4 regions of the Pantoea sp. X-Soil-TKNS-1279 genome follow, and region 2 is predicted to be linked to each of the others. Evidence: predicted binding sites of a transcription regulator. Region 2 holds the regulator's gene; each other region holds the start of a gene.
What was found. The regulator CRP, encoded in region 2, controls carbon source genes, mostly activating them, when cyclic AMP is high. The targets are predictions, from matches to a motif close to ATGTGANNNNNNTCACAT.

Region 1: a site for CRP is predicted at 1,026-1,043, ahead of AC6I8N_RS09810 (6-phosphofructokinase). Genes of this name have one in related genera too.
Region 3: a site for CRP is predicted at 1,521-1,538, ahead of AC6I8N_RS00625 (PTS mannitol transporter subunit IICBA). Genes of this name have one in related genera too.
Region 4: a site for CRP is predicted at 1,381-1,398, ahead of pth (aminoacyl-tRNA hydrolase). Genes of this name have one in related genera too.

Annotation. Positions count from the first base shown of each region.
Region 1 is NZ_AP035948.1:2,066,321-2,068,527, reverse strand. It holds gene AC6I8N_RS09810 (6-phosphofructokinase) at 1-892, opposite strand, end outside; gene dld (D-lactate dehydrogenase) at 1,328-2,207, shown strand, end outside.
Region 2 is NZ_AP035948.1:3,974,128-3,976,334, forward strand. It holds gene AC6I8N_RS18655 (OsmC family protein) at 1-337, opposite strand, end outside; gene crp (cAMP-activated global transcriptional regulator CRP) at 640-1,272, shown strand; gene AC6I8N_RS18665 (YccS/YhfK family putative transporter) at 1,331-2,207, shown strand, end outside.
Region 3 is NZ_AP035948.1:128,245-130,451, forward strand. It holds gene AC6I8N_RS00625 (PTS mannitol transporter subunit IICBA) at 1-1,264, opposite strand, end outside; gene AC6I8N_RS00630 (DUF3053 domain-containing protein) at 1,707-2,207, opposite strand, start outside.
Region 4 is NZ_AP035948.1:2,558,288-2,560,494, reverse strand. It holds gene ychF (redox-regulated ATPase YchF) at 1-522, opposite strand, end outside; gene pth (aminoacyl-tRNA hydrolase) at 634-1,221, opposite strand; gene ychH (stress-induced protein YchH) at 1,485-1,760, shown strand; gene AC6I8N_RS12085 (GGDEF domain-containing protein) at 1,763-2,207, opposite strand, start outside.

The sequences.
Region 1 (2,207 bases), 1.9 Mb from region 2:
TCGGTTTATTGCTGCCATTAATAATGACGGCTTTATTGCGCATTCCCGACTGAATACAACGCGCCACTTCGCTGGCCATAATGGTGCCCTGATAAATTTCTTCACAGGTGGGTTCGCCATTACGCAGGCCGTAACCGATGATGGTTTTACGGATACGCACACCAATCAAAGGTTCAAGTTGTTTAATTAAGGTATCGATCGCCCCCTGGAACCCCGGCGAATATTCGCGGGTATAGGCTTCCGAGCACAGAATAATCACGCTGTTTTGCTGCGCCAGACGTGCCGTGACCCGTTCCGCCAGCTCATGCGGCGGAATCTGGCACTCGGGGATCAAGGCAAAATCCGCATTGGATTTAATCGCTGATTGCAGGGTTAATTCACCACAATAACCACCCAGCAGCTCCACCATAAATACGCGCCCCGGCAATCCACGCCCGGTGTTACGTAATTTCGCCACTTCCTTCAGCACCTGTTCACAGGCGGTGGAAAAGCCAATGGTATAATCGCTGCCGAATACATCGTTATCGATGGTCATACCAACGCCAAAGCAATTGACACCAAATTCACTCAGAATATGAAGGAATTGCAGCGACCCATCGCCTCCGGCCATAATTAATACGTCAATGCGTAGCGATTTAAGTTGTTTCGCTATGGCTTCATATTCCGGGCGAATTAATTTTCGCGTTGGTCGCCCTGATTGCATCACCGGGATCGCCGCGATGGCATAATCCACCAGATCACGCTGCGATATTTCTTGATGTTTATTTTCCAGCAAACCCGGAATACCGCCGTTAAATAACACCATGTCCGCCTGAGTTAAGCGAGAAATCTGAAAGATAAAGTTATTTATGCCGGTAACATCACCACCGCTGATCACCATGCCAATTCTCATTATCCTGCTCCTTACGCTGCGCTTCTGACAGCCATTCTTCCGGTGAAGAGGATTTGTATTTGCAATGGAGATCACATTATTGCTACGAATTTAGCCGCCAAGGTCATTGACAAAGATATTTACAGGCCTAAATTTGTGATGTTAATCACATGGTAAATTTTTCCAAAGACATGGAATTATTATAAAATTCATCACGTTATATATTTTTCACACCTCTGCCTGTCTGGCCCGATTTAACAATTTATTTGTCTTTTTGCTTTGCCTCTATTTTGTGATAACCCGCGCATTTTTATTGGTACGCCGCGGTTTTTCCGCGCGAGATAAAGGGATAATGCTTCAGTGCGTTATTTTAACTTTAGTGCCGATGAATGATTGACATAGCGCCGTATCCGCCTGTCCAATAACCCGGCAGACACATGACACAGAAGAGAAAACATGACATCCCCGCAGGAAATGTTGCGTCAACTGAGTGACGTGGTAGGTGAAAAACAGCTGTTAACCCATTCTGATGATAAGGCCTGGTACACCAAAGGATTTCGCGTTGGGCGCGGTGAGGCACTGGCCGTGGTGCTCCCCCAGACGTTATTACAACTGTGGCATACCCTTCAGGTATGCGTGGCGCACGACGCCATTATTCTGATGCAGGCATCAAACACCGGCGTAACCGGCGGCTCGACGCCGGACGGCAACGATTACGATCGTGAGGTAGTGATTGTCAGCACCCGCCAGTTACAGGGCGTGCAGGTCATTGATGAGGCGCGTCAGGTGATTGCCTTCCCCGGCACCACCCTGACGGAGCTGGAACAAACACTACAACCGCTGGGGCGTGAGCCGCACTCGGTCATTGGTTCGTCCTGTATTGGTGCGTCGGTGGTCGGCGGCATCTGCAACAACTCCGGTGGCTCGCTGATTCGCCGTGGTCCGGCGTTTACCGAAAAATCGTTATTTGCCCGCATTCATGATGATGGTCGACTGGAGATGGTCAACCATCTCGGCATTGCGCTGGGTGACACGCCGGAAGCGATGCTGGAAAATCTCACCCGTCAGCAGTACCAAACCGGTGACCAACCCGACTGGCAGGGAAAGATCTGGGCGGATGACTACGCTGACCGTCTGCGCGACGTCAGCGCCGACAGCCCCGCGCGCTTTAATGGCGATCTGCGTTATCTGCATGACAGTTCGGGTAGCGCAGGTAAAGTGGTGGTGTTTGCGGTGCGTCTTCCTACCTTCGAAGCCAGTGCTGGCAGCGACACCTTCTATATCGGCACCAACGATGAGTTGGTGCTGGTGGAACTGCGCCGCTATCTGCTGACGC
Region 2 (2,207 bases):
AATATTTCTCAGCCGACAGATCAACCGCTCGCGCCACCGCTTTATCGCCCAGCGCTTTGCCGGTAACAATAAAATGCAGGTTGATATGTGTGAAAATGCGTGGCGCTTCTTCACGACGTTCCGAGGTCAGTTTGACCTCACAATCCTTCACATCATTACGCCCTTTTTGCAGGATCGACACGACGTCAATCGCGCTGCAACCGCCTGCCGCCATCAGCACCATCTCCATCGGGCTCGGTGCTTTGTCGCCCGAATTGCCATCCATTAATATCTGGTGACCTGATGAGGATTCTCCGAGAAAGGTAAGCCCTTCCACCCATTTAACCCGTGCCTGCATTATTCTTTCTCCTGAATAGGCTGATTTGCCGCCAGAGTACGCTTTCACCTGAGAAACAGCAATCCAGACTAATCGCCCTTTTGCTGAAGCGAGACAACAGAAGACAGCTAGCAAAAGCTGTGCTACAAACAGAGCTGAAAATATTTTCGTCGCAATAGACGAAGGCGGGAAGAATCAGAAGCCTGGCTTAAGAGTCCACCCGAATAATTTTCCTTAACAGGAAGCGCTCTACGATTTCACCGCCTGACAGGGAAAACTGCCCCCTGTGTTTTGGGCACGATTACAACAGAGGATAATAGCGAATGGTTCTCGGCAAACCGCAAACAGACCCTACACTCGAATGGTTCCTGTCCCATTGCCATATTCACAAATATCCATCCAAAAGCACCCTGATTCATCAGGGTGAGAAAGCGGAAACGCTCTACTACATCGTGAAAGGTGCCGTTGCGGTGCTGATCAAGGATGAAGAAGGCAAAGAGATGATTCTCTCCTACCTCAATCAGGGGGATTTCATCGGCGAGCTTGGCCTGTTTGAAGAAGGTCAGGAACGTAGTGCCTGGGTACGAGCCAAAACTGCCTGCGAAGTGGCTGAAATTTCCTACAAAAAATTCCGTCAGCTGATTCAGGTAAACCCGGATATTTTAATGCGTCTTTCGGCGCAGATGGCGCGTCGCCTACAGGTGACATCAGAAAAAGTGGGCAACCTTGCCTTCCTTGATGTGACCGGTCGCATTGCGCAGACGCTGCTCAATCTGGCCAAACAGCCCGATGCCATGACCCACCCGGACGGGATGCAGATCAAAATCACCCGTCAGGAAATTGGTCAGATCGTCGGATGCTCACGCGAGACAGTTGGCCGTATTCTGAAAATGCTGGAAGATCAAAACCTGATCTCCGCACATGGTAAAACCATCGTCGTTTACGGCACCCGCTAATTTCTTCTCACCCACGGCGTGATGGCAGCATCACGCCGTTTTTGTCTGCGATGAGCTGATGTGGCGTCGAATCATCTATCATCCCGAAGTGAACTATGCCCTGCGGCAAACGCTGGTGCTGTGCCTGCCCGTGGCCCTCGGCTGGCTGTTTGGCGACCTGCAAAAAGGTTTGCTGTTCTCCTTAGTGCCCGCCTGTTGCAACATCGCCGGTCTTGATACGCCGCATAAACGCTTTTTTAAACGCCTGATTATTGGCGGTTCCCTGTTTGCGACCGGCAGCTTTCTGATCCAGTGGCTGACGGATTATCACGTCCCCCTGCCGCTGATTCTGCTGGTGCTGCCGTTATTAGTAGGCGTGACGGGTGAAATCAGCCCGTTGCATGGCCGCTTGTTGCCTGCCACGCTGATTGCCTCCATCTTTACCCTGAGCCTGGTGGGACGTATGCCGATCTGGGTGCCTCCGCTGCTCTATATCGGCGGGACCTTGTGGTATGGGTTGTTCAACTGGTTCTGGTTTTGGCTGTGGAAAGAGCAGCCGATGCGCGAGTCGCTGAGCCTGCTGTACCGTGAGCTGGCGGATTATTGCGATGCCAAATATACCCTGTTGACGCAGCTGACCGACCCGGAGAAAGCGCTGCCGCCGTTGCTGGCACGCCAGCAAAAAGCGGTAGATCTGATCACCACCTGCTACCAGCAAATGCATATGCTGTCTGCCAGCCGCGATAACAGCCATAAACGCCTGACGCGTGCCTTTCAGGTGGCGCTCGATTTGCAGGAACATATCTCCGTCAGCCTGCATCAGCCGGAAGAAGTGCAAAAGTTGGTGGAGCAGAGCCATGCTGAAGCGGTGATTCGCTGGAATGCCAAGACCATCTCCGCCCGTCTGCGCTTGCTGGCCGATGCTATTTTGTATCATCAGCTGCCGGAACGGTTTC
Region 3 (2,207 bases), 470 kb from region 2:
TAATGGCGCTGTTGGTCACCGAAATGTTGCTCAGACCGGCATCCTGCACTTTCTTACGCAGTACGCCTGCACCCATTGCACTGGAACCCATGCCGGCATCACAAGCCACGATGATTTTACGTACGTGGTTCAGGTCAACGCTCATCGCATCACCGGCAACCGGCGCACCTGCAACGCTCTGGCCTTTAGACTGGGCTTTCATGTCCTGCATACGCTTGGTGGCGGCTTCGATGTCGTCTTCATCTTTTACTTTGCTGGTTTTCAGCAGGATAGAAGAGATGACAAAGGAGACGGCGAACGCAGCGATAATCGCGGTCACGTTAGCAAAGTAAGTGCCTTTTGGCGTCATCGCCAGCACTGCCAGGATGGAACCCGGAGAAGCCGGAGAAACCAGGCCGCCGTGCAGTACGGTCAGGGTGAACACGCCAGTCATACCACCGAGGATTACCGCCAGCAGCAGACGCGGTGCCATCAGTACGTACGGGAAGTAAATTTCGTGGATACCACCCAGGAAGTGGATGATGGCAGCACCACCGGCTGATTGTTTGGCGCTACCGCGACCAAAAATCATATACGCCACCAGTACGCCCATACCCGGACCTGGGTTGGCTTCGATCAGGAAGAAGATCGATTTGCCCACTTCGCTCGCCTGCTGGATACCCAGCGGAGAGAAGATACCGTGGTTGATGGCGTTGTTGAGGAACAGGATTTTCGCCGGTTCAACAAAGATGGAGGTCAACGGCAGCAGGTTATTCTGCACCATCAGGTTTACGCCTGCGGCGAGAATATGGGACAGACCTTCCACCAACGGACCGATACCGATAAACGCCAGCAGTGCCAGCAGCATACCGATGATACCGGCGGAGAAGTTGTTCACCAGCATCTCGAAGCCGCTTTTGATCTTGCCATCAACGGCACGGTCAAAGTGTTTGATCGCCCAGCCGCCCAGCGGACCGGCAATCATGGAGCCGAGGAACATCGGCATATCCGCACCGACAATCACACCCATAGTGGTGATTGCGCCGACCACGCCACCACGATCGCCACCCACCAGACGACCACCGGTGAAACCGATCAACAGCGGCAGCAGGTAGGTAATCATCGGGCCAACGAGTTTCGCCAGCGTCGCGTTTGGAATCCATCCGGTTGGAATGAACAGTGCAGTGATGATACCCCAGGCGATAAACGCACCGATGTTAGGCATCACCATGTTACTCAGAAAGCGACCAAAGCTCTGAACTTTGACCTTCACTGATGAGGACATAAACCCACCCCTTATTGAGACGCGCTGCAATAAGAGAGCGCGTTTGTTTTTGTTAAGACGTTACGGCGGGGGCCGTGGCATTACTGTATGCAGGCGGACTCTAGCACTAGTTTATGACGCTGCGTAGAGCGTGGCTAAAGTGTGATGTAGATCACGCTAAGTTGGGGTGAGAAGGGTGCTATTAGGTGATATTGATCACAAAAATGCCGTGTAAGAAAAGTACGATGCTGAATATTTAGACAAATCAGGGGGCTAAATGTGACATTTATCACTTTTTTACTTATGGGGTTTGTTTCATAAATGTGATGAGGATCACAAACAATATTTGGTCGAAAATGCGCCAGATCACACTCTGTCGCAGCAGGAAGAATCAGAAAAGCAGAATGTAAGGAAGTGACAAAAGTCTGAAAAGCGGGTAATCCATGATTACCCGCCTGAAGAATTACTGAAAACCGCTTTGAACAGTATTCTGCGCCTGGGTCAGAGCCTGGGCATTGCTGGAGAGGGTGCTCATCAGCGTGTTGTATTGGGTGGCCTGATCCTGGGTCGGGAATTGCACGCCGCCATCATTGAAAGTCACGCGTGTACCCTGCGATTGCAGGTAATCACCGGTCTGTACCGCCGCCTGGCTCAGCGCCTGCAACTGTGGCAGCAACGGGATCAGGGTGCTGGCCGGTTGGGTGACTACTTTGGTATAGACGCTGTCATACACTTTTTTCAGGTCATCTGGCTGTTTCAGCGCAGCATGGCTGCTGTCGGCCTGCATTTTGGCGCTCTGAATTTGCTGTGTCAGCACGCTCAGATTGCCGCTGGCCTGGCGCAGCGTGTCACGACGCGTCAGGTAATCCTGCGGTACGCGAATGGCCGCCAGCTCATCGACCACCGGACGCATGCCCTGTTCAACGGCCTGATTCACCTGCTGCGAGAAACCATAAAGAATGGC
Region 4 (2,207 bases), 1.4 Mb from region 2:
ATTTTCCAGATGCGGCAGACACTTCTCCAGCGCCGCCAACTCAGCTTTGGCGTCTTTGTCGCCACCTTTGGCTTTCTTCTGTACACGCTGAATAGCACGTTCACAGGTATCGAGATCGGACAGCGCCAGTTCGGTGTTGATGATATCGATATCTTCCGCCGGGTTTACTTTGCCCGCGACGTGAATGATGTTCTCATTTTCGAAGCAGCGAACCACATGGCCGATGGCATCCGTTTCACGGATATTGGTCAGGAATTTGTTGCCCAGGCCTTCACCTTTAGAAGCACCTTCCACCAGACCGGCGATATCAACGAACTCCATGGTGGTCGGCACAACGCGCTGTGGCTTCACGATCTCGCTCAGCTGGTCAAGACGCAGATCGGGCATTGGAACGACACCGGTGTTTGGCTCGATGGTGCAGAACGGAAAGTTGGCTGCTTCGATACCCGCTTTGGTCAGCGCGTTGAACAGGGTGGATTTACCGACGTTCGGCAGGCCCACAATACCGCATTTAAATCCCATGATCTGATTACCTTTCTCGCTGAGTGTGCAGCGTTGACCGGCAACGCTGACGATTCAAAAAATTTCGCGCATTATACACAGATTTCCCGGTCTGCGGCGCGGGATTTGGCCTTAACCGGCTTTGAAGGCGTGCAGACGGTTCATTGCCTTAATCTTATCTTCTTTCAGCCACAGTTCCGTACAGCGCACCGCTTCATCTACGGCATCATCGATCAGCTTCTGTTCACTGGCAGGGGGTTTACCCAGTACAAATCCGGTGACTTTATTGCGGTCACCCGGATGACCAATGCCGACCCGTAAACGGTGAAAATTATTGTTGTTACCCAGCTTGCTGATGATGTCTTTCAGACCGTTATGACCACCGTGGCCGCCACCCTGTTTAAACTTCGCCACGCCAGGAGGCAGGTCCAGTTCATCGTGTGCCACCAAAATTTCCTCTGGCGCGATGCGGTAGAACGTCGCCATTGCCGCGACCGCCTTCCCACTCAGGTTCATAAAAGTGGTGGGTACCAGTAGCCGCACATCTTCGCCCGCCAGCGATAAGCGAGCGGTGTAGCCAAAGAATTTGGGTTCGTCTTTCAGAGACTGATTGTGGCGCTCCGCCAGCAGATCCACATACCAGGCACCTGCGTTATGGCGCGTAGCGGCATATTCCGCGCCGGGATTAGCCAGTCCCACAATCAGTTTAATGCTGCTCACGATGATTATCCTGTCTCGAAATCGAAAGGGCGTTAGTTTACTGCCTGGCAGGGGAGATGACAAAGGGCGCAGACACTGAATAGTGCCGCTACGTTATTTATCATTTTCTATCGAAATCAACCCGATAAGCGGTAAAGTTTCGTCAGGATTGTGAAAGATGTGTGATCATGCACGCATCTTAACCCCGGGTCATTGCCTAAACTTATAGCAAGTTAACGTTATGTGCTGTTTTTGGCATTACTAAAAAAGGATGGAGGTGAATTATGAAACGTCATCACTCTCGCTATATCGGTAATGGCCTGATGTGTCTCGGTTTACTCACCATGGTGCTTGGCGTCGGTTACTCGATCATTAATCAAATTCCTTCGCTAAATCTGCCGCAATTCCTGGCGCATGGCGCAATGTTTAGCATCTTTATTGGTGCGCTGCTCTGGCTGGTGGGTGCGCGTGTCAGTGGGCGTGAAAAAGTGGAAGACCGCTATTTTTGGTTGCGCCACTACGGTGATAAACGTTGCCGTCGTAACACGCATCACCCATAAGACTACACCAGCGTAGCCTTATTCAACGGCTGTAACTGTGTCAGATATTGTTCAGTACGGTTACGGCCGCTGGCTTTTGCGCGATACAACGCCTCATCAGCCAATGCCAGTAATGTCGGAAAGTGAAGTTCTTCCTTGCTGGCTGTTGCATAGCCGATACTGACGGTGTAGCTGATATTATCCGGCAGCGATAACTGCGTTGCGACGCGAATACGTTCACATACCAATTGTGCCTGCTCGCTGTCGCCGGGCAGGATGGCGGCAAACTCTTCACCTCCTAACCGGGCAAACTGCCCCTCGTCGGGCAATAACGCTTGGGCAATCTGGCAAAAATCAATTAATACCCGATCACCTTGTTGGTGGCCGTAACGATCGTTAATGCTTTTGAAATGGTCGAGATCGAATAATATCGCCGTGAAGGGTTGTTGTTGCCGTAAGCGTCGGGCG